One region of the Saccharomonospora glauca K62 genome, then DNA from elsewhere that is predicted to be linked to it. Evidence: riboswitches for the same ligand, from Rfam matches in the RefSeq annotation. Region 1 holds a riboswitch; the other holds the start of a gene.
The links. A riboswitch is a leader RNA that binds a small molecule or an ion and turns the genes downstream of it on or off. The one in region 1 is predicted to bind S-adenosylmethionine.

Region 1 (3,611 bases):
CTTCGGATTCAGCAGAATTCGGCTGCTCAACACGTCCATGTCCCCACGGTCTCACGCCCCCACCGGGGTACGGCATTCCACGGCGTGGTGACGTTGTTAGGCTGTTTAGCTGTTGCCGTGCGGCATTCCGCCGGGGAGGAAACCCGGATCGTCCCTGATCCGGGGCCGTAACAGCGCGGCAACGAACCACCACGAGAGATGAAGGAGCGCGCGTGGCCAACATCAAGTCCCAGATGAAGCGCATCAAGACCAACGAGAAGCGCCGTCTGCGCAACCAGTCGATCAAGTCGTCGGTGAAGACCGCGATCCGCAAGTTCCGCGAGGCCGCCGAGGCCGGGGACAAGGAGAAGGCCGTGGAGCTGCAGCGGGTGGCCGCGCGCAAGCTCGACAAGGCTGTCAGCAAGGGCGTCATCCACAAGAACCAGGCCGCCAACAAGAAGTCGGCGATGGCGCAGCGCGTCAACAAGCTCTGAGGGACCCGCGCCCGACAACCCCCGGCACGAGCTCTCGGCCGGGGGTTTCGTCATGTTCGCCCGCGGTCTACGAGGCCGCGATCACCGCTGGCGTCGGGCGGCCACGATGTCGAGGACGGCGCGTTCGAGGGCGTAGCCCGGATCGGCCGCGGCGCCCTTGACGTCGGCGTTCACCCGCGCGGCCACCCGCATGGCCTTGGCGAGCCCCGCGGAGCTCCAGCCCTTCGACTGGCCCTGCGCCTTGCGGATCTTCCACGGCGGCATGCCGAGCTCGCCCGCCAACTGGTTCGGGTGCCCCCGTCCGGCCGCGGACACCCTGGCTATCGTGCGCACCGCGTCGGCGAGGGCGTCGGCCAACAGTACGTGGGCGACCCCGATCTGCTGAGCCCAGCGCAGTGACTCCAACGCGGCCGCCCCGTCACCGGCCACCGCCTTCTCGGCGACCTGGAACCCCGTCACCTCCGCGCGGCCGCGGTGGTAGCGCCGCACCGCCTCCTCGTCGACCGATCCCCCCGAGTCGGCCACCAGCTGCGCCGCCGCCGACGCCAGCTCCCGCAGATCCGTGCCCACGGCATCGATCAGCGCCACCACACCGGCGGCGTCGATCCGACCGCCGGCCCTCCGGACCTCGTTGCGGACGAACGCCTCCCGCTCGGCGGGCTTGGTGATCTTCGGGCACTCCGTGACGACGGCGCCCGCCTTGCGCAGCGCCGCGGGCAGCGACTTCGCGGCCTTGCTCCGCCCGCCGCCGCTGTGCACCACGATCAGCACGATGCCGTCCGCGGGGTCGGCGACGTAGGACAGCACGGCGTCCGCGTTCTCCTGGCCGATCTCCTGGGCGGAGTCGAGCACGATGACTCGACCCTCGCTGAACAGCGAGGGACTCACCAGTTCGGCGAAGTACGAGGGGGTGAGTTCGCTCACCGGGATGCGAGTCGCGTCGGCCGCCGGGTCGGCCAGGCGGGCGGTGTCGAGTGCTTCCCGGACCGCTCGTTCGACGAGCAGTTCTTCCTCACCGAGCACCAGATGCAGTGGCGGGGGCGTGGTAACTGGACGACTCACGTCTCGATCCTGCCATGTGGGAGCCGGTTCGCAGCACATGGCGCGCGGCGCGCTCCATGCCGTACGCTACGTGTCGTCGCCGCGATCACCGGCGGACCACAACCGAATAGCTCATCCAGAGGGGCAGAGGGACCGGCCCGTTGAAGCCCCGGCAACCGGCGTCAGCCTGTCATCTCGGATTCCGCGAGGTAGCTGACGGCATCGGTGCCAATTCCGCCCCGCGTCAGCGGGAAAGATGAGGAAGGACCTCGCGATGACCGCAATTGCGCCCACATCCTCCCGTCGTGCCGTCGACCTCGGCCCCGCCGTGGAACTCGTGTCGAAGGAGGAGGGCCACCGCCAGCCGTTGGCTCCGGAGTTCGTCTCCCCGCACGACTTCTCTCCGTTGGAGGTCGCCTACGACTTCGGGCGCGTGCGCCGGGAGGACATCGAATCCGGGCCCCGCAACATCTGGCGTTACAAGAAACTGCTTCCCGTTCCGTCGAACGTCGAGGAGATCCCGAACACCGAGCCCGGCTGTACCCGGCTGGTGCGCGCCGACCGACTCGCGAAGGCACTCGGCGTGCGCCGGTTGTGGGTCAAGGACGACACCGGCAACCCAACGCACTCGTTCAAGGACCGGGTGGTGGCCGTGGCGCTGGCCGCGGCCCGCGAGTTCGGCTTCGACACCCTCGCCTGTCCGTCCACCGGCAATCTCGCCAACGCGGTCGCGGCGGCCGCCGCCAGGGCGGGCTGGCAGTCCGTGGTCCTGATCCCCTCGTCACTGGAGCGGGCGAAGGTACTCACGACCGCCGTGTACGACGGCGCCCTGATCGCGGTGGACGGCAACTACGACGACGTCAACCGGCTGGCCACCGAACTCGCCGCCGAGCACGAGAATTGGGCGTTCGTCAACGTCAACGTGCGCCCCTACTACTCGGAGGGCTCCAAGACACTCGCCTTCGAGGTCGCCGAGCAGCTCGGCTGGCGGATTCCGGAGCAGATCGTGGTGCCGATCGCGTCGGGCTCCCAGCTGACCAAAGTAGACAAAGGATTCCGGGAGCTCGGTGAACTCGGTCTGGTGGAAGCGAGTCCGTACCGCGTGTTCGGCGCCCAGGCCACCGGCTGCTCCCCGGTCTCCGCGGCGTTCCGCGACGGACACGACGTGGTGCGCCCGGTGCGACCCGACACCATCGCCCGTTCGCTCGCTATCGGCAACCCCGCCGACGGACCGTACGTCCTCGACACCGTGCGTCGCACGGGCGGAGCCATCGCCGACGTCAGCGACGACGAGATCGTGGCAGGCATCCGGCTGCTGGCCCGCACCGAGGGCATCTTCACCGAGACCGCCGGGGGCGTCACCGTCGCGACCGCGAAGAAGCTCGTCGAGACCGGCAAGCTCGACCCGGACGCCGAGACGGTGCTGCTGATCACCGGAGACGGACTGAAGACCCTCGACGCCCTCGGCGACCGCGTCGGCCCCAAGGCCACCGTGCCGCCGTCGGTGGAGGCCGTGCAGGCCGCGCTCGACGACTGAGTCCTCCGGATCGACACGGCCGTCGTCGCGGCGCCGCACCCCGCGCCACCACGGCGAGTTCACCTTCGTCCAGCACGACGGCCGTGTCGCCCCCGGTGTCGGTTCTGGCCACCAGCGCTCCCGCCTCCGCAAGCGCCCGCAACGTCACGGAACTGGGGTGGCCGTAGGAGTTGTCCGCCCCCACGCTGGTGACCGCGACTCGCGGCGACACCGCCGTAAGGAAGGTCGGAAGCGTGTACCTGCTGCCGTGATGCGGCACCTTGAGGACGTCCGCGCGAAGGTCCTCCCCCGCCGCCAGCAGGTCCGCCTGCGCGGCGAGTTCCACGTCCCCGGTCAGCAGGACCCGGCCCGCTGGTGTCGTGGCACGGAGGACCACCGAGCCGTTGTTGACCGCGGTGCCGTCGGCGTCCTCGGTGGGGGGAGCGACCGGCGCGGTGGGGGCCAGCACGTCGAGCCGGAGTTCGGGCCACGTCAGCCGATCGCCCGCCGTCAGCTCCACCATCGGTACGCCGCGCGCGGTGGTCACGCGGAGCACGTCGTCCCACGCCCAGGCCGGACTG
Region 2 (3,611 bases), 2.1 Mb from region 1:
CCGTCGTCACTCGTCGCACACACGGGCGCCCGGTACGGGCCCGTGTGCCACGCGCACCGTGCGACACACCCCCGCACCCGCGAGTTCGGCGGCCACCTTCAGCGCCGAGTCGCCGTCGGTGCACAGGAACGCGCACGTCGGCCCGGAGCCGGACACCACGCCCGCGAGCGCGCCCGCGGTGACCCCGGCACGCAACGTCCGGCGCAGCCCCGGCCGCAGCGACACGGCCGCCGCCTGGAGGTCGTTGCCGAGTAGGAGCGCGAGGCGCCGGGGATCCCCGGAGGCCAGCGCCTCCAGCAACGCCTCCGGCGAGCCGATCCTCGGCGGGTCGCCCACCTCGCGAAGCCGGTCGAGCTCCCCGTAGACCTTCGGGGTCGACAGACCGCGCTGGTCGAACGCGAGCACCCAGTGGAAGGTGTGCCGCGACAGCACCGGCACGAGCTGCTCGCCCCGGCCGGTGCCCAGGGCGGTACCGCCGTACAGGGCGAACGGCACGTCGCTGCCGAGGGTGGCGGCCACCTCCGCCAGCTCGTCGCGGTGCAGGTCGAGGTTCCACAGCGTGGAGCACGCGAGCAGCGCGGCGGCGGCGTCGGCACTACCACCAGCCATGCCGCCGGCCACGGGAATGCCCTTGCGGATCACCACGCGCACCCGGTTCGCCTCGTCCGGTTTGCCGACGTGCTCGGCCAGGGCGCGAACCGCGCGCATCGCCAGGTTGCTGTCGTCGGTGGGAACCAGCTTGGCTCCCTCGCCGGAGACCTCGATCCCGGCGTCGGGGGTCGAAAACACCGTGACCTCGTCGGTCAACGACAGCGCGTGGAACACGGTCGTGAGGTCGTGGTAACCGTCGTCGCGCACATCACCGACCGACAGATGCAGATTGATCTTCGAGGGCACCCGTACGGTCACGGGCGGCGGTACGACGGCAAGCACGCCCACCAGCCTACTTGGCCGTTCGGAACCCCCGGTTCAGGCGGCGACGTCGCGCAGGCCGTACATCGGCGTGCTGACGTACGCGCCGCGTTCGGCGATCCACGCCAACGCGGCGTCAATCCGCTGGCCCGCCACTCCCAGGCGGAAGCGGGCCACCGGGGTGTCGCCGAGCCTGGTCAGGCCGCCGCCGATGGTGGTGAAGTCGACCTCGAAGCGGGCCGCGGCCTCGGGCAGCAGAGCGCCCACCGCGGCGAAGCCGACGAGCACGACGTCCACGGCACGGTCGTAGGAGGACAGGTGCGCCCTCGGCGTGTCGACGCTGGGCAGCAGGGCCTCCGCGATCGGGCTTCCGGGCTTGCCGACGAGACTCAGCAGCGCACCGGACTCGACGACCTTGCCGCGGTCGAGCAAGGCGACCTCGTCGCAGACCCGCCGGGCGATGTCGGCGTCGCGGGAGGTGACGACGACGGTGGCGCCCAGTTCGGCCCTGGCGCGGTCGAGGACGGACAGCACCGCGGCGGTCTCCTCCCCGGCGACGCCGTCGGTGGGGTCGTCGGCCAGCAGCACGGACGGCGCCGTGGCCAGGGCCCTCGCGATGGCCACGCGACGCTGCTGCCCCGGCGTGAGCTCCGACGGCAGCCGCGCGCCCGCCCGCGAGAGCCCGATGACGTCGAGCAGCGTGCCGACCCGGTTGCGCCTGCGGTCGGGCGCAACGCCCATCCGCTCCAGCGGGGCGGCGATGTTGCCCGCGACGGTGCGCTCGGGCCGCAGTCCGGAGTCCACGACCGCGACCTGCCGCTGCGCTCCCCACAGCTTGCGGCCCACGAGCCTGCCGGTGTCCATGCCGTCGTAGCGCACGGTGCCCCGGTCGGGCCGCTCCCGCAGCGCCACACAGCGCGCCAGCGTCGTCTTGCCGGCCCGCGCGGGGCCGACGATGCCGAAGAGCGAGCCCGCGCTCACGGCAAGGTTGACATCGCGCAGTGCCACCACGCGGGAGTCGGCGGAGGCGAACGACTTGCTGACGTTCTCGACAGTGATCACCACAGCTCCAGGCAGCTTGAAAGCGGGCGTCCGCGTGGGACGTCCGAAAGTAGACAGACGGCTAGGGAACCGACGTTGGTCGAAAGGGATAAGGCGCTCAGCGGGAAACGGTGTGGCTACAACAAGCACACACCGTGCGGCGGCCTTGATCGACGACTCGACGCTGCGTCAGGAGCGGCGTGCGATACACAGAATCCTCCATCGGTCCTGGCGTTAGCACCTTCCCCGTCGGGGCGGTTGCTGCGACGTCACTGAGCCAGGTCTCTCGGTCGCTCGGGATGGATGCCCTCACAGTACAGCGGACGCCTCACGCGATGACAAGCATGACGGGGAGAGATCACACTGTCGCCGCAGCGCGGGCGAGTTCGGCGAACATCCCGACCGTGAGTCGCTCACCACGGGTGGCCGGGTCGACACCCGCGCGAGTAAGGATCTCGGCGGCCCGGTCGGCCGACCCCGCCCACGGGGCCAGCGCGGCGCGCAGTGTCTTGCGGCGCTGCGCGAAGGCGGCGTCGACGAGTTCGAACACGGTGTCGCGGGAAACGCCTTCCGGCGGCTCCGTCCGCTCGAAGGCGACCAGCGACGAGTCGACGTTCGGCACCGGCCAGAACACCGACCTGGGGACCGCCGCGACCTTACGGGCCCGCCCGTACCACGCGAGTTTCACGCTGGGCACGCCGTAGACGCGGCTACCGGGCCCCGCGGCCATGCGATCGGCCACCTCGGTCTGGACCATGACGAGCGCGCGACGCAACGACGGCAGCTCGGCGAGCAGGTGCAGCACGACGGGGACGGCCACGTTGTACGGCAGATTCGCCACCAACGCCGTGGGCTTGGCGGGCAGCTCGTCCGCCCGCAGCCGCAGGGCGTCGCGTTCGAGCACGGTGAACCGTTCGACGGCCTCGGGCGCGTGCTCGGCGATCGTGGTGGGCAACTTCGCGGCCAGCACGGGATCGATCTCCACCGCCAGCACGCGCGCACCGGCGTGCAACAAGCCGAGGGTGAGGGAGCCCAGACCGGGGCCGACCTCCACCACGGGCTCGCCCGGTTCCACCTCGGCCAGGTGCACGATGCGGCGCACGGTGTTGGCGTCGTGCACGAAGTTCTGGCTGAGCTTCTTCGTCGGCCGCAGTCCCAGCGCGGCGGCCAACCGACGGATCTCGGAAGCTCCCAGCAGGCCCGGTGTCTCGGTCACCGGGCCAGCCTAAAGTCCTCTCCGGACGACGGGACCACGGGCTTTACTTCGGCAGGCCGAGCTGCGACGAGCAGTGCGGCCAGGCGCCGTAGCCACCTCGGGAGTCCCGCACCCGTTCCGCGATGTCGATCTGCTGCTCGCGCGTGGCCTGGTGCGGGTAGGCCGCGTACTCCGTACCGCCGTAGGCGTCCCAGGTCTGCTTGTTGAACTGCAGCCCGCCGTAGTAGCCGTTGCCGGTGTTGGCGGCCCAGTTCCCGCTCGCCTCGCACTGCGCGAGCGCGTCCCACACGGCGGTGTTGCCGATCTCCGGGACGGTCACCTTGGTGCCGACGCGGACGACCCTCTTCTCCGCCTTCTTGACGACCTTGCTGGACAGCTCCTCGCTGTCGATGACCTTGCCGTTCTTCTTCGTCACGCGGTAGGTGACGAGCTTCTCGCCCGG

Region 2: another riboswitch for S-adenosylmethionine. It lies ahead of SACGLDRAFT_RS17550 (methionine ABC transporter ATP-binding protein); the one in region 1 lies ahead of thrC (threonine synthase).

The regions. Positions count from the first base shown of each region.
Region 1 is NZ_CM001484.1:1,374,227-1,377,837, reverse strand. It holds gene SACGLDRAFT_RS06615 (VOC family protein) at 1-39, opposite strand, end outside; gene rpsT (30S ribosomal protein S20) at 213-473, shown strand; gene holA (DNA polymerase III subunit delta) at 555-1,535, opposite strand; SAM riboswitch class I at 1,644-1,777, shown strand; gene thrC (threonine synthase) at 1,789-3,051, shown strand; gene SACGLDRAFT_RS06595 (ComEC/Rec2 family competence protein) at 2,945-3,611, opposite strand, start outside.
Region 2 is NZ_CM001484.1:3,764,911-3,768,521, forward strand. It holds gene SACGLDRAFT_RS17545 (4-(cytidine 5'-diphospho)-2-C-methyl-D-erythritol kinase) at 7-933, opposite strand; gene SACGLDRAFT_RS17550 (methionine ABC transporter ATP-binding protein) at 970-1,974, opposite strand; SAM riboswitch class I at 2,170-2,259, opposite strand; gene rsmA (16S rRNA (adenine(1518)-N(6)/adenine(1519)-N(6))-dimethyltransferase RsmA) at 2,312-3,169, opposite strand; gene SACGLDRAFT_RS17560 (resuscitation-promoting factor) at 3,213-3,611, opposite strand, start outside.